4 regions of the Microbacterium sp. SORGH_AS_0505 genome follow, and region 1 is predicted to be linked to each of the others. Evidence: predicted binding sites of a transcription regulator. Region 1 holds the regulator's gene; each other region holds the start of a gene.
What was found. Region 1 encodes HrcA, which represses chaperone genes, less so after heat shock. Its sites were predicted from a motif close to TTNGCACTCGNNNNNNNCGAGTGCNAA; they were not measured.

Region 1 (4,538 bases):
CGTCTTGGGCCGGATGACCTTGCCGCGCGAGGACAGGATCGCCTCGCCGAGCACCTCGGAGGGACGCATGCCGCTGTTCTCGCGGAGGATGCGGTTCGATTGGGTCACGTCGCTGGGGTCGAGGCCCTGACCCGCTCGCGCCATGCCGATCAGCTCGTCCACGAGCTCGTGGGCGCGGGCGACGGCGCCCTCGTCACCGGTGAGGGTGATCTCGTTGCCGCGGACGTGCACCTGCACGTCGGGGTGTTCGCGTTCCACGGTGCGCAGCAGACGGTCCTGCGGACCGAGTAGCTGCACCATGGCGACACCGTCGGCGTAGATGTGCGCGACGGTGGGTTCGGCGCTGTCAGCCACCGAGGCTCCCTTCCGTGAGCCCCCCGCCCAGCACGTGTGCATGGACGTGGAACACGGTCTGTCCGGCATCGGGGCCGGTGTTGAATACGAGTCTGAAGTCTCCGCCGGCGTGCTCGGCGGCGACGCTGTTCGCGAGGCCGATCAGCTCGGCGAGGAGGGCGGGGTCGCCTGCCGCGAGCTCGACCACGTCGCGGTAGTCCTCGGTCTTGGGGATCACGAGGAGATGGACGGGTGCCTGCGGGGCGATATCGCGGATCGCGAACGCATTGTCGGTCTCGGCGACGATCTCGGAGGGGATCTCACCCCGGAGGATGCGGGTGAACACCGATGGCTCGCTCATCCCCCCAGTCTACTCAGCGCCTTCCCGCGCCGGTCGGGGCCGCCTCACCAGCGACCGAGGGCGGCATTGACGACCGCGAGGGCAGCAGGACCCGCTGTGGAGGGTGCGCAGCACCGTGTCGCCGAGCCGCACCAGCGTCGCGCCCGCGGCCTGCAGCAGATCGAGTTCCTCGGGCGAGATGCCCCCTTCAGGCCCCACGACGAGGATCACGTCGCTCGCGTCGTCCGCATCGATCTCTATGCGCGACAGGGCGACGGATGCCGTGGGTTCGAGCACCAGCATCCGCGCGTCCCGGGCACGTGCCGCCAGCTCCCGCGTGGTCACCGGCTGGTCGAGGTCGGCGAGCCAGGGCCGGTGGGCCTGCTTCGCCGCCTCCCGGGCGATGGTCTCCCAGCGCGCGACGCCCTTGGCGACCTTCGGGCCCTCCCACCGCGAGACCGAACGGGCGGCCTGCCACGGCGTGATCGCATCGACACCGAGCTCCGTCGCGGCCTGTACGGCGAGCTCGTCGCGGTCGCCCTTCGCGAGGGCCTGGACGAGGACGGTGCGCGGCGACGCCGGCGGCACCGACGTACGACCGGAGAGCTCCACCGAGACCTCCTTCGGGGCGGCCTCGGACACCGTCCCGCTCAGCCACACGCCGCGGCCGTCGCCGACCGTGACCGCCTCGCCCACGCGGATGCGGCGGACGGCCGCGGCGTGGTGGGCTTCGGCCCCCGTCAACCGGACGACATCGCCCGGACCGGCGGACCCGGCATCCTCGATCAGGAAGTGGAGGGCCACGATCAGCGCTTGAACTTGCCGCGGAGCTTGGAGAACAGGCCGGGGTGGAACTCCGCCAGGTGCGGCGGCGCCGGACGCATCCGCTTCGCGAGCTCCTGCACGAGAGCCCGGGACTTGGGGTCGAGGTGCGAGGGAGTGACGACCTGCACGCCGACGCGGAGGTCGCCGCGCTGGTCGCCGCGGAGAGGCGTGATCCCCCGGCCGCGGATCGTGAGCTCGTCGCCCGCCTGGACGCCGGAGCGGATGTCGAGGTCGACCGAGCCGTCGAGCGAGTCGATCGTGACGCTCGTGCCGAGGATCGCGTCGACCATCGAGACCTCGAGGGTCGCGAGCAGGTCGTCGCCGTCACGGCTGAATACGTCGTGCGGGGCGACGGTGACCTCGAGGTACAGGTCGCCGTTCGGACCGCCGGCGGGGCCGACCTCGCCCGAACCGGGGAGCTGGAGGCGCAGACCGGTCTCGACACCGGCGGGAATGTCGATCGACACGGTGCGGCGCGCGCGCACACGGCCCTGGCCCTGGCAGGTGGAGCACGGGTACGGGATGGTCGTGCCGTACCCCTGGCACGTGGTGCAGGGCTGGGAGGTGACGACGTTGCCGAGGAGGCTCCGGACCGTCCGCTGGATCTGGCCCGATCCGTGGCAGATGTCGCACGTGACCGGCTGGGTGCCCGGCTGGCAGCACGAGCCCTGGCAGGTCTCGCAGAGGACGGCGGTGTCGACCTCGATATCGCGGTGGACGCCGAAGACGACGTCGCCGAGGTCGAGGTCGACGCGGACGAGGGCATCCTGACCGCGCTCGCGACGGGACCGGGGCCGTCCCGCGCGGGTTCCGCCTCCGCCGCCCCCGAAGAAGCTCTCGAAGATGTCGCTGAAGCCGCCGAAGCCGGCACCGGCCCCGCCGAAGCCGTCGGCGTCGCCGCCCATGTCGTAGCGCTGGCGCTGATCGGGGTCGCTCAGCACGTCGTATGCGTGCGTCACGAGCTTGAACTGCTCGGACGCATCCTCTCCGGGGTTCACATCCGGGTGCAGCTGGCGCGCCAGACGCCGGTATGCCTTCTTGATCTCCTCGGGGCTCGCGTCACGCGCGACGCCCAGGACCTCGTAGTGGTCAGCCACAATCACCTCTCCGGCCCGCGGGCCGATTCGTTCAGCGCGACGTCTCGTCTTCTTCGAGCAATCGCGTCAGATAGTGCGCGACGGCGCGAACCGCCGCGAGATTCGTGGGGTAGTCCATCCGTGTGGGCCCGAGCACGCCGATGCGGGCGTGAGAACCCCCGGCGTCGTACTCGCCCGCGACGATGGATGCCTCGGACAGTCCGAACGGCTCGTTCTCGCGCCCGATGCTGGTCGCCAGTCCGCGATCGTCGGCGACCATCTCGCCCATCAGACGCAGAAGGGTCACCTGCTCCTCGATCGCCTCGAGGAGGGGATAGATGCTGCCGCGGAAATCCGACTCGCGTCGCGCGAGGGTCGCCGATCCTGCCATCACCATGCGGTCCTGACGGAACTCGTCGAGCTCCTCGCCGATCGCGCGCAGCACGATGCGGCGGTTCTCCTCCCGCGGGACAGCGGTGTTCTCCTCGAGGATGCGGGCGATCGCTGCAACGCCGTCCTTGACGCTCTTCCCGGTGAGGAGCGTCGCCATCGCGAGCTTGAGCTGCGACGCCTCGTCCGCCGACGGCTCGGTCGCGAGGAAGACGACGCGCTGCGAGACCCGGCCGGTATCGGTCACGACGATGAGGACGAGGCGCGTGCCGCCGAGGTGCACGACCTCGACGTGGGAGATGTTCGCCCGCGAGAAGGACGGGTACTGCACGATCGCAACCTGGCCCGTCAGCCGGGTGAGGGTGCGGACCGTCCGGACGAGCAGATCGTCGAGGTCACCGGTGTCCTCGAGGAAGGACCCGATCGCCGAGCGCTGCGCCGACGTGAGCGGACGGACGTCGGCGAGGTGGTCGACGAAGACGCGGTAGCCCTTGTCGGTGGGCACGCGGCCCGACGAGGTGTGCGGCGCGGTGATGAGTTCCTCGTCCTCGAGGAGCGCCATGTCGTTGCGGATGGTCGCAGCCGACACGCCGAACTGGTGACGGTCGACGATCGCCTTGCTGCCGACCGGCTCGCGCGTGTCGACGTAGTCCTGCACGATCGCACGCAACACCTGGAGACCGCGTTCCGAGACCATCACCCCTCCTCCGCTGGCACTCTCGTTCTGGGAGTGCCAATTCTATCGCGCGAGAAGCGATCTGCTCGGATCACGCGGTGAGCGCGCGGACGACGGCGTCGGCCAGGAGCCGCCCGCGCCTGGTGAGGACGACGCGCCCGCGGACGGCCTCAGCGCCGTCGACGAGTCCGTCGGCGATGAGGGATGCCACGTTCCGCCGCCCCGCGACGGTCGCCTCGTCGACCGCGACACCGTCGACGATGCGCGAGCGGAGCAGGATGACCTCGAGGCGGCGGGCCTCGGCATCCGGTCGCTCCCGTCCCGCCGCCGGGGACTCCCCCAGCGCCAGGCGCTGCGCGTACGCGGCGGGGTGCTTGACGTTCCACCAGCGCAGCCCGCCGACGTGGCTGTGGGCACCGGGGCCGTAGCCCCACCAGTCCTGACCCCGCCAGTACGACAGGTTGTGGCGGGAGCGCTGGGCGGGAGTCGTCGACCAGTTCGAGACCTCGTACCAGCCGTAACCGGCTGCCGCGAGCAGCTCGTCGGCGAGCTCGTACATGTCGGCCTGCAGATCGTCGTCGGGGGCGGGTACCTCGCCGCGGCGGATCTGGCGCTCGAGCTTCGTCCCGTCCTCCACGATGAGGGCGTACGCCGAGATGTGATCAGGTGCGAGCGCGATCGCCGTCTCGAGCGAGGTGCGCCAGTCCTCGAGCGACTCCCCCGGCGCGCCGTAGATGAGATCGAGGCTGACCGCGAGCCCGGCCTTCCGCGCCGCCGCGACGGCCGTCGCGATGTTCGCGGGGTCGTGCGTGCGGTCGAGTGCCGCGAGGACGTGCGGCACGGACGACTGCATCCCGATCGAGAACCGTGTGACGCCGGCAGCGGCAAGGGTCTGCGC
Region 2 (4,538 bases), 2.2 Mb from region 1:
CGCCGGGCGGCGCGGCGCCGTCACCCTGGCGCACGGCATCCGGGAGCACACGATTCCCTGGTGGATGCTGGTGGGCGGCGCAGCCGGCGCATTCACGGTTGGGACCCAGAGCTTCGCCGTCGGGATCGTGGGGGTCTCGCTGTTCACCGTCGGGATCGTGGCCGGGCAGACTGTGGGCGGACTCGTGTTCGACCGGATCGGCTTCGGCCCGGGAGGGGTCGTCGCCGTCACGGTGCCGCGGCTGGTCGGGGGAGCGCTCGCGCTCGCCGCCGTGGCCGTCATGTTGATCGCCGGTGACGGCCTGGCGGACGTTCCGGTCTGGATGGTGATCCTGCCCGTGTTCGTCGGCGTCGGACTCGCCTGGCAGCAGGCCACGAACGGCCGGCTGCGAGCCCGCGTCGGGACGCCTTTGACGGCGACCCTCGTCAACTTCATCGTCGGCACCGTCATCCTCACGGTGCTCGCCGTCATCGTCACGCTCGTCAGCGGACCACCCGCGACGCCCCCGGGGGAGCCGTGGCTCTACCTCGGAGGCGTCTTGGGCGTCACCTACATCGTGATGTCCGCCGCGATCGTGGCGCGGACGGGGGTGCTGCTGTTCGGCCTGGCGGCCGTCTCGGGTCAGCTCGTCGCCTCGCTGGCCCTCGACGCCCTCTGGCCCGCGCCTGCCGGTCCTGGACTCCTCGTCGAGGCGATCACCGTCGTGATCGGCCTCGCGTCGGTGTCCGTCGCCGCCTTCTGGCGCGTGCGGCGCTGATCGCCGCGGTCGATCAGGCCTCGTCACCCTTCGGGGTGAACGAGAGCGACAGCGAGTTCATGCAGTACCGGTCGCCGGTCGGGGTGCCGAACCCGTCGGGGAACACGTGCCCCAGGTGCGATCCGCAGTTGGCGCAGCGCACCTCGGTGCGGACCATGCCGTGGCTGTTGTCCTCGATCAGCTCGACCGCCTCGGGGCGGACCGACTCGTAGAAGCTCGGCCACCCGCAGTGCGAGTCGAACTTCGTGCCGCTCTGGAACAGCTCCGACCCGCAGGCGGCGCAGGTGTAGAACCCGGCACGATCCTCATCGAGGAGTTCGCCGGTCCACGCGCGCTCCGTTCCGGACTGACGCAGGACGGCGTACTGCTCGGGCGTCAGCTCCTCGCGCCACTGCTCATCGGTCTTCTCCACGCGATAGCTCATGTGTTTCTTCCTTCCCTCGTCCTATTCAACCGGACGAACCGCCCGGATGTTCCGTGGTGTCGCCCGGTGACGGTCGTACGGTGGGGGAGTGCCCCTCGCCGACCGTGACCGCGACATCCTCGACTTCGAGGCGCGGTGGCACGGTCACTCGGGTGCGAAGGAGGAGGCTGTGCGGGCCGAGCTGTCGCTGACGCCCGCGCGGTACTACCAGCTCCTCGGTCGCATCCTCGAGTCCGCGGATGCCGTCGCCCACGATCCGGTGCTCGTCCACCGGCTCCGGCGGCTCCAGGCGGCGCAGGAGCGCGAGCGGCGCAGCCGCGCCGGAATCCTCCCGGCCTCGGCCCGGTAGGATCCTCGGGTGCCGTCTCCGACTTCCCCGACCGAGCCTGAGCAGCCCGCCCCGACGGATCCTTCCGCTTCGCAGGGCCGGTCCGCCACCACGGATCGCTTCGACGACCTCCCCGCCGGTTCCGCACGCGTGGGCGCGCATCGCGCCGAGGCGCCGCGCCTGCGCGTGGGGGTGATCGTGCTGTGGTCCGTCGTCGCGACGGTGGCGATCGTGGCCGCAGGTGTGTTCGGCACCCTGTACGCCACCGGGCGGTTCGACGCCGCTCCGGTGCCAGCCTCCACCGGCACGGCCGCTGTCGTCGCGCCCCGCGTCGACACCTCCTACCAGGTGCTCGTTCTGAACGCGACGGCGGAGAACGGACTCGGGGCCAAGGTGCGCGACGACGTCGTCGCTGCAGGATGGGATGCCGCGGACGTCGAGGCGAGCAACGCGAGCTCGAACGACTTCCCGACGACGACGGTCTACTACGGTACGGCGACCGACGAGGCCGCCGCCCGAGGGCTCGCGGACGCCATCGGTGGAGCGGACGTCTCCCTCGATGACACGTACCAGGTGGTGGCGCCGCCCGAGACGACGGATGCCGGCGGGACCAGCCGACCGCAGCTGGTGATCGTCGTGGGGCTCGATTTCGGCTCGGAGTGAGCCCCGCGCGACGCGATGTGTTTCGCCGTCGTAAACACTTCGGTGCACGGGTGTCAACAAAGCGTGGAACCGCGGATTCGGGCCTGGGCGCGTGGCTAGCATTTCGATGTCCCACAGCTTCAGGAGATTCGCATGACCCAGGGAACCGTCAAATGGTTCAACGCCGAGAAGGGCTTCGGCTTCATCACCCTCGGTGACGGACAGGACGTCTTCGTCCACTACTCCAACATCGACATGTCGGGCTTCCGCGTCCTCGAGGAGGGGCAGGCCGTCGAGTTCACCGTCGGCAGCGGCCAGAAGGGCCCGCAGGCCGAGTCCGTCCGCGTCGTCGCCTGACGAGTCTCAGCTCTCGTACCGGCGGAGGAACGTTCCGCTCACCTCGGCGGGATTCAGCTCCGTCGCGGACCTGCTGAAACGCTGCGGACACGGCGTCGAAGTGCGGCCATCCGGCGAGTCCGTGGCGCCACTCGGCGGTGTCCCACCGCAGGTAGGCGTCGCATCTCCTCGCGGTTGACGGCATATCCTCGTGCAGCGTTTCGCACGCCGTTGATCCCCGCGATGAAGCGGCCCCGACGATCGTCGGCATCGTTCCTCCACGCGGTGATCGGGCTGTGCGTGCGGCCCGCGGCGCGATGTCGTCACGGTAGCGCGAGTCGGTGTCGCACGGCTTGCACTCGCTATGGTCGAGTGCCAGAATGATTTAGCACTCACTCATCCTGAGTGCCAGAACGATCCCGCTCCCAGTCCCTGGGGGCACGGTACTGAACCTCACGTCCGGGAGGGACGACACACTTATGGCAAAGATCATCGCTTTCGACGAGGAGGCCCGCCGCGGCCTCGAGCGCGGCCTCAACACCCTGGCCGACGCCGTCAAGGTGACGCTCGGCCCCCGCGGCCGCAACGTCGTGCTCGAGAAGAAGTGGGGCGCCCCCACGATCACGAACGACGGCGTGTCGATCGCCAAGGAGATCGAGCTCGACGACCCGTACGAGAAGATCGGCGCGGAGCTCGTCAAGGAGGTCGCCAAGAAGACCGACGACGTCGCCGGTGACGGCACGACGACCGCCACGGTCCTCGCCCAGGCGCTCGTGCGCGAAGGTCTGCGCAACGTCGCAGCCGGCGCCGACCCCATCTCGCTCAAGAAGGGCATCGAGAAGGCCGTCAAGGCTCTCTCCGACGAGCTGCTCGCCGGCGCGAAGGAGATCGAGACCAAGGACCAGATCGCGGCGACGGCATCCATCTCGGCTGCCGACCCCGAGATCGGCGCCCTGATCGCCGAGGCCATCGACAAGGTGGGCAAGGAAGGCGTCGTCACCGTCGAGGAGTCCAACACCTTCGGCACCGAGCTCGAGCTCACCGAGGGTATGCGCTTCGACAAGGGCTACATCAACCCCTACTTCGTCACCGACGCCGACCGTCAGGAAGCCGTCTTCGAGGACCCCTACATCCTCATCGCGAACCAGAAGATCTCGAACATCAAGGACCTTCTCCCCGTCGTCGACAAGGTGATCCAGGAGGGCAAGGAGCTCCTGATCATCGCCGAGGACGTCGAGGGTGAGGCTCTCGCGACGCTCGTGCTCAACAAGATCCGCGGCATCTTCAAGTCGGCTGCCGTCAAGGCTCCCGGCTTCGGCGACCGTCGCAAGGCTCAGCTCCAGGACATCGCGATCCTCACCGGCGGCCAGGTCATCACCGAGGAGGTCGGTCTCAAGCTCGAGAACGCCACCCTCGACCTGCTCGGCCGTGCCCGCAAGGTCATCATCACCAAGGACGAGACCACGATCGTCGAGGGTGCCGGCGAGGCATCGCAGATCGAGGGTCGCGTGACCCAGATCCGCCGCGAGATCGACAACACCGACAGCGACTACGACCGCGAGAAGCTCCAGGAGCGCCTCGCGAAGCTCGCTGGTGGCGTGGCCGTCATCAAGGCCGGTGCGGCGACCGAGGTCGAGCTCAAGGAGCGCAAGCACCGCATCGAGGACGCCGTCCGCAACGCGAAGGCAGCCGTCGAGGAGGGCATCGTCCCCGGTGGTGGCGTCGCGCTCATCCAGGCCGGCGAAAAGGCGTTCGCCAAGCTCGAGCTCGTCGGTGACGAGGCGACCGGTGCGAACATCGTCAAGGTCGCCATCCAGGCGCCGCTGAAGCAGATCGCCCTCAACGCCGGCCTCGAGCCGGGCGTCGTGTCGAACAAGGTCGCCGAGCTCCCCGCGGGCCAGGGCCTGAACGCCGCGACCGGTGAGTACGTCGACATGTTCGCCGCGGGCATCATCGATCCGGCCAAGGTCACCCGCTCGGCGCTGCAGAACGCCGCGTCGATCGCCGGCCTCTTCCTCACCACCGAGGCAGTCGTCGCCGACAAGCCCGAG
Region 3 (4,538 bases), 720 kb from region 1:
TTGCTGTGGCAGCTACCGACATGTGATTGCAGGACACTCTTGGTGCAAAGGGACAAGGGCCGGCTGGATGCCTCTCCAGCCGGCCCTTACTGCGTGACGAGTCAGACGATGCCGCTCCGGCGACGTCGCATCGTCAGGACGATGCCAAGGGCGAGCAGAGCCGTCCCGGCGCTTCCCGCAATCCACAGCGGCGCACTCTGACCGCCGGCCGCGGCCAATTCCTCATCGCCGATCGCGGCGGCCTGGCCGCGGCCGATTGTGACCGCAGCCCAGCCGATGAGGTCTCCGGCTGCATCGACCACGGCGACGCGATGCGTCCCCGCCTCGAGGCCGCTCGGCAGGGCAAAGGTGGCGGAACCCGCGGCATCCGCCGTCGACTGTCCGAGGGACGTCGGAGTCGAGTAAATGAAGCCGTAGTACGTCTGCCCTGCCGTGAGTCCGGAGACGACGATCCGGTCACCACGGACGGATGCCTGGATCGTCCCCTCCGCCGCGGCAGGCAGGTCGTCACCGTTCGCGGCGGGCGCGCTCGGTGCGCCGCCGGTTGCGGGCGGAGTGGGCTGCGGAGCGGGGGTCGGCTGCGGGGCCGGCGTCGGCTCGGGGTCGGGCGTGGGCTCGGGGTCCGGGGTCGGCTCGGGGTCGGGCGTCGGCTCCGGATCCGGAGTGGGCTCGCTACCGCCGTTGCCGATCACAACGGAGCCGTCGGAGCGCACGGTCACCTCGGCCGCCATCGCGGCGGCGAGGTTCATCCGCTGCCAGCTCTCCTGCTCACCGACGTCGAGCGGGTTGCCCGAGTCGACCGCGGTCAGCGCGAGCACCTGACGGCGCTGTTCCGGCGTCAATCCCGGGTGAGCCGAGACGAGCAGCTCCTCCGCGCCGTCGGGCACCACGACGGGAACCCCCTTCGGGCCGGTGGCCGGGAATCCGTAGCCCAGGTGCTCCTGGTAATAGGCGAGCGCCTTGTCGGTCGTCAGGTACGGGACGTCCTTCTCGATGCAGTTCGCGAGTGTGTCACCACAGCCGCGCTCGAGGACGCCGCGCAACTCCTCGGCGGCTTCGCCCACCAACGACCGCATCGCGGGATCGGCGAGACGGAGCGCGATGATCTTCTGGCCCATCATCCGGCCGCTGATGACGTCGAGCGGGTAGTGCGCCCCCATCACGATGCGGTTGTTCCCGGCCTCGGCGGTGCGGGCCAGGATCTGCGGTGCGAGCTCGGGCAGCATCTCGGCGAGCGCCGTTCCCTGCCAGTACGCCTGCGACGTGTGGCCGGAGGGGAAGGAGCCGCTCGTGGAACCCCACGCGTCGCCGCCTTCTTTGTCTCGGTAGACGAGGTCCTTCGTCGTGTCGAGGCGGAGGTACGGCCGGTCGTAGTCGAAGAAGTTCTTCGGCGGATTGCTCGATGACGTCGAGCCGAGCTTGCCGCCTGCCTTGCTGAGGAGCCACGTGAGCTTGGGCAGCTCGCCCGCGGCCACCGCGTCGGCGTAGATCGCCCCGAGGTTCTCACCGAAGGCATCGCCCATGCTGACGGACATGTCGTCGTACTGGTCGACGATGGCCCGCTGAACCTGGGCATCGGATGCGGTCCGGTTGATCTCGCTCGTCAGCGCGTCGTTGTAGTCCATGACGGCCGCGTTGCCCGCCGGGCCGCGATCGATGCGGAGGCCGTCGAAGACGTCCATCATGCGGACCGACCAGTTGTCGGCACTGGGCGCCTTCGCGTCACCGGTCGACGCGGCGGCGTCCGACGCGTAGGTCGCCGTCTTCTGCTCCTCGGTGAAGCCGGCGGCCGCGAACGCGGGTCCGGCGGTCAGGGTGCAGGCGACGAGGACGCCGAGTCCGCCCATCGCCATCCCGGCACGAGTGCCTCGTCGTCTTGTCTGTCTCATCACGCTCACGGGCGCGCCTCGCTTCCATCGGGTGAGCCAGAATGCTTTCCTGAACGCGGGAACGGCGCGTGACGTCCGGGTGACCACGAAGCGACGAACCGCGCTCGTCGTGCGGGCACGCGACGATACAGTGGACGCCATGACCGATCGACGCCTCGCCATCGCGGCATGGGAGAGCCTCTTCCGCGCGCAGCACGAGGTTTTGGCCGAGATCTCACAGGACTTCGACGACGACGACCTCTCCAGCGCGGAGTACGACGTCCTCCTCACCGTGACCCGATGCGACGAGCACACGGCGCGACTTCGCGACGTCACCGCGAACATGCTGATCAGCCAGCCCAGCGTGTCCCGCCTCGTGGATCGGATGGTAGCTCGGGGTCTCGTCGCCAAATGCCCGGACCCCCAAGACGGTCGCGGCGCGATCCTGCGCGCCACGGAGAAGGGCGCGGCGACGTTCCGCCGCATGGCCACTGCTCATGGCCGAACGATCGCCGAGCGGATGTCGGTGCTCACCGACGACGAACTCGCCCAGCTCGAGAAGCTGACGGCGCGTCTGCGCGGAGTGTGACCGCAGACGAATCGCCCCGCATCCGACACGGGATGCGGGGCGATTCGTCAGAGCGGGAGCGCTCCGCCGATCACTGGTCGATCGGCTGCGGCTCGCTCTCGTGGGTCGCGATGGTCGGGGCCGACCCCTCAGCGACGACCTCGACCTTGCGCGGCTTGGCCTTCTCGCTCACCGGGATCGTGACGGTCAGCACGCCGTTGTTGTAGGTCGCGGTGATGGCGTCGGTGTCGATGCCCTGGCCGAGGTTCAACTGGCGCAGGAAGCTCGCGGTCTCGCGCTCGCGCGTGATCCACTTCACCCCGTCGGCAGCGCCCACCGTGCGCTCGGCGCGGATGGTAAGCAGCTGGCCGTCGACGTCGATGTCGACCGAGCCCGGGTCGATGCCCGGCAGGTCGGCATTCAGGACGTAGTGGTCGCCGTCGCGGTACAGGTCCATCGGCATCCGTCGCGGGCCGCGGCGCGTGTCGAAGAGGGTCGACGCGATGCGGTCGAGGTCACGGAACGGGTCGTAGGTTGCCATGATTCTCCCTTGGTGATGTGGTCTCAAAGTTGAGCCCTTGTGGCTCAAGTACGTTCAGATTAGCACTCTGACCCCTCGAGTGCCAACGGTTCTCGCACGGCGAACGTCTGCGCCGAGGACGGCCTTAGGCTGGCGACATGAGCGCCTCCGAGACCGCCCCCGAGCCCGCCGACCCGTTCCTCTGGCTGGAGGAGATCGACGGACCCGAGGCCCGCGCCTGGGCAGCCGAACGGACCGCCGAGACCGAGGCGGCCTTCTCGGGCGACACCCGCACCGCGCTCGAGCGCCGCCTGACCGGCATCCTTCAGGACCCCGATCGACTCGTCGTCCCGAGCCGCCACGGCGATCTCATGTACGACCTGTGGCGGGATGCCGCGAACCCCCGCGGCCTGTGGCGACGGACATCCCGCGCCGCCTTCGCAGCGGGCGAACCGACCTGGGAGGTGCTGCTCGACGTCGACGCGCTCGGCCGCGAGGAAGGCGTGGCGTGGGCGTTCGCGGGCGCGGCTCACGGACCTGCGGGCAGCGGGCGGGCGCTCGTGCGGCTGAGCCCCGACGGCGGCGACGCCACCGTCGTGCGCGAGTTCGACCTCGACGCACGTCGTTTCGTCGACGACACCCCGTTCGCCCTCGACGCCGAGAAGACGATGATCGCGTGGGTCGACCGCGACACCCTGCTCGTCGCCACCGCACTGCACGGCGGCGGCGTGACCGACTCGGGGTATCCGATCAGCGCCCGCGCCTGGCGACGGGGCGAGTCGCTCGCGGACGCGCCGCCCATCGTGACGGGTGTCGCCTCGGACGTCGGCGTGTTCGCGCACGTCGACCGCACCGGCGGTACGGCGACGCCGATCGTGGTCATCGCGCACGACTTCTTCCACTCCGAATCGTGGGTCTGGGACAGCGGCGAGCCGCGTCTGATCGCCGTGCCGCAGGACGCGAACGTCGATGTTCACGGCGACCTCGTCACCGTGCGGACCACGACCCCGTGGCGCATCGGCGAGACGACGCATCCGTCGGGCACCCTCCTCATCGGTCCACTCGAGACCGTCACGGAGGGCGACGGGTCGAACCTGCGCGTCGCCTTCGCCCCGAGCGACACGGCGGTGCTCGAAACGTGGACATGGACCCGCACGCGCCTGGTCCTGACGATCCTCGACCGCGTGCAGAGCCGGCTCGTGTCGCTCGATCCCGAGACGCTGACCGGAGTCGACATCGACCTGGGCCTCGGCGACGCCGACCTCTTCAGCGCGAGCGTCGCCACCGCCGACGACGACGAGGACGACGAGCTGTGGGTGGTCGCTCGCGGCTTCCTCACTCCCCCGACGCTCCTGGTGATCGCCCCCGGCGCCGAGCCCCGCGTCGTCGACCGCAGCCGCCCCACCTTCGACGCGTCCGGACTCGTCGCGGAGCAGCACTGGGCGACGTCGGCCGACGGCACGCGCGTGCCCTACTTCGAGGTCGGTCCGCGGGAGCGCTCCGGCACTCTCCCCGTCCTCATGAACGGCTACGGCGGGTTTGAGCACGCGCTCACCCCGGAGTATCCGACGATCGTCGGCCC
Region 4 (4,538 bases), 1.8 Mb from region 1:
GCGCTCGCCGTCAGCATCGACAAGCCGCTCTACGCCGTGAACCACCTCGTCGGCCACATCGCCGCCGACATCCTCACCGGCGACGAGGTCGAGTACCCCACCGTCGCCCTGCTCGTCAGCGGCGGACACACCTCGCTCCTGCTCGTCCGCGACCTCGTCTCGGACGTCGAGCTCCTCGGCGAGACGATGGACGACGCCGCCGGCGAGGCCTTCGACAAGATCGCCCGCATCCTCGGCCTGCCGTATCCCGGCGGACCCGAGATCGACCGCGCCGCAGCATCCGGAGATCCGAACGCCATCCGGTTCCCGCGCGGCATGTCCCGCGCGTCCGACATGGCCGAGCATCGGTACGACTTCTCGTTCTCGGGTCTCAAGACCGCCGTCGCGCGGTGGGTCGAGCAGCACGAGGCGACGGGGGAACCCGTGTCGGTGCCGGACGTCGCGGCATCCTTCCGCGAAGCGGTCGTCGACGTCCTCGTCACCAAGGCCCTCGACGCCTGCGCCCGCCACGGAGTGCCGCGCCTGCTGCTGGGTGGCGGCGTCATCGCGAACAAGCGCCTGCGCGACGTCGCCCTCGAGCGCGCCGAGGCCGCTGGGGTCTCCGTCCGCATCCCGCCGCTCTCGCTCTGCACCGACAACGGCGCCATGATCGCCGCGCTCGCCTCGGAGCTCATCATGAGCGGCCGCCCCGCCTCGACCCTCGCCTTCGGTGCCGACTCCACCCTGCCGGTCACCACGATCCAGGTGGCGGCGTCGTCATGACCGACGAGCGGATGCCGCGCCCCACCGCTTCGACGCAGGGTCCCGCCTCCCCGTCTCAGGGGCCTGTGGTCGAGCCGGCGTCGGAGGACGTCGCGCCCGCACCGACCGACTCCGCCCTCCCCGGTGCCCACCGCGGCGGCTTCCGGCGCGAGCTGACGCAACCGCTCCCCGTCGCCCCGCCCCTGGCGGTGCACCCGGACCCGGCCGAGGACGCCTCGCCCGACGTGCGGTGGATCCCGCCGACGCCGGTGCTGCCGCGAAGTGCCGGATGGTCGGTGCTGTTCGGCGGGCTCGGCCTGATCCTCGCGTGCTTCGTCGGCTGGGGCTTCCCGGTCGGGGTGATCGGCGTCGTCCTCGCCGTCCTCGCGCTCCGCCGCCCGTGGGAGAAGCGCGAGACAGCTCTCTGGGGCCTGGGACTCAGCGTCGGGTCGCTCCTGTACAGCGCCGGCTGGCTGTGGTGGGCAGGGACCCAGGGCGCGCTCTTCGGCTGAGTCAGACCCGGTCGGCCAGAACCGCGACTCGCTTCGCCTTCGGACCCTCGCCGAGTCGCGTGAGGATGAGCGTCGCCGACGCGTCTCCGCGCAGCGTGAGCTTGCGGCGGAACTGCGCCGGATCGACATCCACGCCGCGCTTCTTGATCTCGACGGTGCCGATCCCGTTCGCCTGCAGGGCGGCGTTGATCGCCGGCACCTTCACCGGCAGGACCTCGCGCACGCGGAACGACTGCACGAACGGATTCGTCAGCGCGGCATCCGACGTCAGGTAGGCGATGCCGTCGGCGACCATGCCTGCGTGCAGGTCTCGCGCCACCTCGCCGATCAGGCGAGCGCGGATGACCGCGCCCTCCGGTTCGTGGAGGAACGCGCCGAGCTCGCGGACCGGCTCATCGGGGGAGTCGGCCGGGGCGGCGAGCTCCGCTGCCGAACCGCCGCGGATGACGAGAGCCGACCGCCGCACACCCTCGCGCCGCAGCGACCCCGACCAGAGCACGAGCTCGACGGTCGAGCCGTCGACGCTGATCCACTGCGCCTCCACCCCTTCGGGGATGAGGTCGCGGTCGAGTCCCGGTCCGAGCTTGATGCCCACCGGCATCCGCTCCGCCAGTGCGAAAGCCCACTCCAGCGACGGCGACCAGTCCTCCGGCCGGGTGCGCGAGGTCTCGGAGTGACCCGCGGTGCGGCGGGCCGGGTCGAGCCAGACGGCGTCCCAGCCGTCGAGGTCGGTCTCCTCGGCGAGGCCGCTCCGGATGGTGACCGCCTCGCCGAACGGTGCGAGGTTGTAAGCCGCCAGGGCTGCGGTGGTCTCATCCGCGTCGACGGCCAGGACGTCGAGCCCCAGGCCCGCCAGGCCGAGGGCATCGCCCCCGATGCCGCAGCCGAGGTCCGCGACGCGCTGCACCCCGGCATCCCGGAATCGCCCCGCGTGACGCGCGGCGACCTCGAGGCGTGTGGCCTGCTCGAGTCCCGCGCGGGTGAAGAGCATACGGTCCGCGAACGGGCCGAACTTCGCGGCGGCCCGCACCCGCAGGTGGGCCTGTCCGACGACGGCGGACACCAGGTCGGGGGAGTGGCCCGCGGCGCGCAGACGCGAGACGGCGGCGGCGACCTCGGTGGTGGATGCCAGGGGTCCGACCTCGTCGACCATGCGCAATCCCTGCGGTGTCAGGAGGGCGGTCAGCTCGGCCTGTTCCATCCGGCCAGCCTAGGCGCACCGGCATCCCGATCACTGTTGGCACTCGCGTTGCATGAGTGCCAGCCGCGCCCTAGACTTTCGTTAGCACTCTCGGTAAGCGAGTGCTGATGAGTCTTGAAGCAGGACCCCACCAGCAAGAAAGAGGTAGAACGTGTCGGTTTCCATCAAGCCGCTCGAAGACCGCATCGTCATCAAGCAGGTCGAGGCCGAGCAGACCACCGCAAGTGGCCTGGTCATCCCTGACACCGCCAAGGAGAAGCCCCAGGAGGGCGAGGTCGTGGCCGTGGGCCCCGGCCGCATCGACGACAACGGCAACCGCGTTCCGCTCGACGTCGCCGTCGGCGACCGCGTTCTGTACAGCAAGTACGGCGGCACCGAGGTCAAGTTCGGCGCCGACGAGTTCCTCGTGCTCTCGGCTCGCGACGTCCTCGCGGTCGTCGTCCGCTGACACGCAGCACCTTTCACAGGGCCCGGATGCTTCGGCATCCGGGCCCTGCGTCTTCCCCTGGCAGGATCCGCGCGAACGTCGGCAGTCACGGTGCTGACGGCGGTGTCATGACCGTCGTAGGCTCGTACTCATGACACCTGAGGATGCCGCCCGCGAGAAGTCCCTCGGCGGTGTCTTCGTCTTCTCGGCCTACGTTCTCTGGGGCTTCCTCCCGCTCTACTTCGTCAGCCTCGCCCCCACGACGCCGTGGGAGGTCGTCGGCTGGCGCATCGTGCTGAGCCTCGTCTTCTGCGTCGCGCTGATCGCCGTCACCCGCGGCTGGGGGCGGATGCGCGCCATCCTCCGGGACCGACGGCTCATGCTCTGGACGCTCGTCGCCGGCCTGCTCATCTACGTCAACTGGCAGGTGTTCCTCATCGGCACCCTGACCGGTCATGTCGTGGAGACGAGCCTCGGCTACTTCATCAACCCGATCGCCACCGTCCTCCTCGGCGTGCTCGTTCTGAAGGAGCGCCTGCGCCCCGCGCAGTGGGTCGCCGTCGGCATCGCCGTCGCGGCCGTCGTCGTCATCATCGTCGCGGTCGGAGACGTGCCGTGGATCGCCCTCGCCCTCGCGGCGAGTTTCGCGACGTACGGTCTCGTCAAGAAGCGGATCGGACCCTCGGTGGATGCCGTCAGCGGCCTCACACTCGAATCGTTCTGGCTCGTTCCCATCGCCGTCATCCAGCTCGTCGCGGTCGGAGTGACGTCGGGGCTCACGATGGGGCGCGAAGGCTCCGGCCACATGGTCCTCCTCCTGCTCGCCGGCGCCGTCACCGCCATCCCGCTGCTCTTCTTCTCCGCCGGTGCCAGGCGCACGTCGCTGACCGTGGTCGGCATCCTGCAGTTCATCGCGCCGGTCATGCAGTTCCTTACGGGCGTGCTCATCCTGCAGGAGCCCATGCCGTTCGAGCGGTGGATCGGATTCGGTCTCGTCTGGGTCGCCATCGCGGTGTTCGCGGTGGACTCGCTCCTGGCCTCCCGCCGCGAACGTGCCCGCGCGGTGACAGCCGTACCCGACCCGGTCTGACGCCGCCGGATGCCGCTTTCCCCGCCGTTATGGGAGCGTGCCCACCTCGTTGCACATCGTTAACGAACGGCAACATTGCGGAGACGGGCTCACCGCTAGGTTGATCACACCGGGCCGGGCCCGATTCGACCCGTGTCACCACAGCAAGGAGCACAATGTCCGTCTTCACCCGATCGCGCGTTGCGAAGGCCATGGGCGGCATCGCCCTCGCCAGCGCGACCGCCCTCGTCCTCGCCGGCTGTGCCGGCTCCCCGACCGCACCGGCATCCTCGGCCTCCAGCGGCCCCGCCGTCGAGCGCGACGAGCTCACGCTCAAGCTCGGGACGGTTCTGCCCCAGACGGGAAGCCTCGCCTTCCTCGGCCCGCCCGAAGAGGCCGGTGTGCTCCTCGCCGTCAACGAGATCAACGAGGCGAAGAAGGGCATCACGGTCGACCTCAGCGCCGGTGACTCGGGTGACACCGACAACAAGGCGTACGAGACCACCGTGCCCCGCCTCCAGAACGAGGGCGTCTCGGCGATGATCGGTGCCGCGGCATCCGGCGTCAGCAAGCTCTTCCTGGACAGCA

Region 2: the regulator HrcA is predicted to act here: its motif matches at 2,873-2,899, upstream of groL (chaperonin GroEL).
Region 3: the regulator HrcA is predicted to act here: its motif matches at 3,037-3,063, upstream of QE428_RS07635 (Hsp20/alpha crystallin family protein).
Region 4: the regulator HrcA is predicted to act here: its motif matches at 2,491-2,517, upstream of groES (co-chaperone GroES).

Annotation. Positions count from the first base shown of each region.
Region 1 covers NZ_JAUTAT010000001.1:2,272,747-2,277,284, reverse strand. The annotation lists gene QE428_RS11205 (PhoH family protein) at 1-396, opposite strand, end outside; gene QE428_RS11200 (histidine triad nucleotide-binding protein) at 347-694, opposite strand; partial or broken gene QE428_RS11195 (16S rRNA (uracil(1498)-N(3))-methyltransferase) at 739-1,477, opposite strand; gene dnaJ (molecular chaperone DnaJ) at 1,480-2,595, opposite strand; gene hrcA (heat-inducible transcriptional repressor HrcA) at 2,627-3,661, opposite strand; gene hemW (radical SAM family heme chaperone HemW) at 3,732-4,538, opposite strand, start outside.
Region 2 covers NZ_JAUTAT010000001.1:111,102-115,639, reverse strand. The annotation lists gene QE428_RS00650 (DMT family transporter) at 1-757, shown strand, start outside; gene msrB (peptide-methionine (R)-S-oxide reductase MsrB) at 771-1,181, opposite strand; gene QE428_RS00640 (DUF3263 domain-containing protein) at 1,270-1,530, shown strand; gene QE428_RS00635 (LytR C-terminal domain-containing protein) at 1,540-2,172, shown strand; gene QE428_RS00630 (cold-shock protein) at 2,305-2,508, shown strand; gene groL (chaperonin GroEL) at 2,967-4,538, shown strand, end outside.
Region 3 covers NZ_JAUTAT010000001.1:1,554,474-1,559,011, reverse strand. The annotation lists gene QE428_RS07645 (phosphatase PAP2 family protein) at 102-1,853, opposite strand; gene QE428_RS07640 (MarR family winged helix-turn-helix transcriptional regulator) at 2,029-2,457, shown strand; gene QE428_RS07635 (Hsp20/alpha crystallin family protein) at 2,528-2,977, opposite strand; gene QE428_RS07630 (prolyl oligopeptidase family protein) at 3,115-4,538, shown strand, end outside.
Region 4 covers NZ_JAUTAT010000001.1:499,732-504,269, reverse strand. The annotation lists gene tsaD (tRNA (adenosine(37)-N6)-threonylcarbamoyltransferase complex transferase subunit TsaD) at 1-762, shown strand, start outside; gene QE428_RS02485 (hypothetical protein) at 759-1,253, shown strand; gene QE428_RS02480 (SAM-dependent methyltransferase) at 1,255-2,454, opposite strand; gene groES (co-chaperone GroES) at 2,606-2,902, shown strand; gene rarD (EamA family transporter RarD) at 3,033-3,971, shown strand; gene QE428_RS02465 (ABC transporter substrate-binding protein) at 4,127-4,538, shown strand, end outside.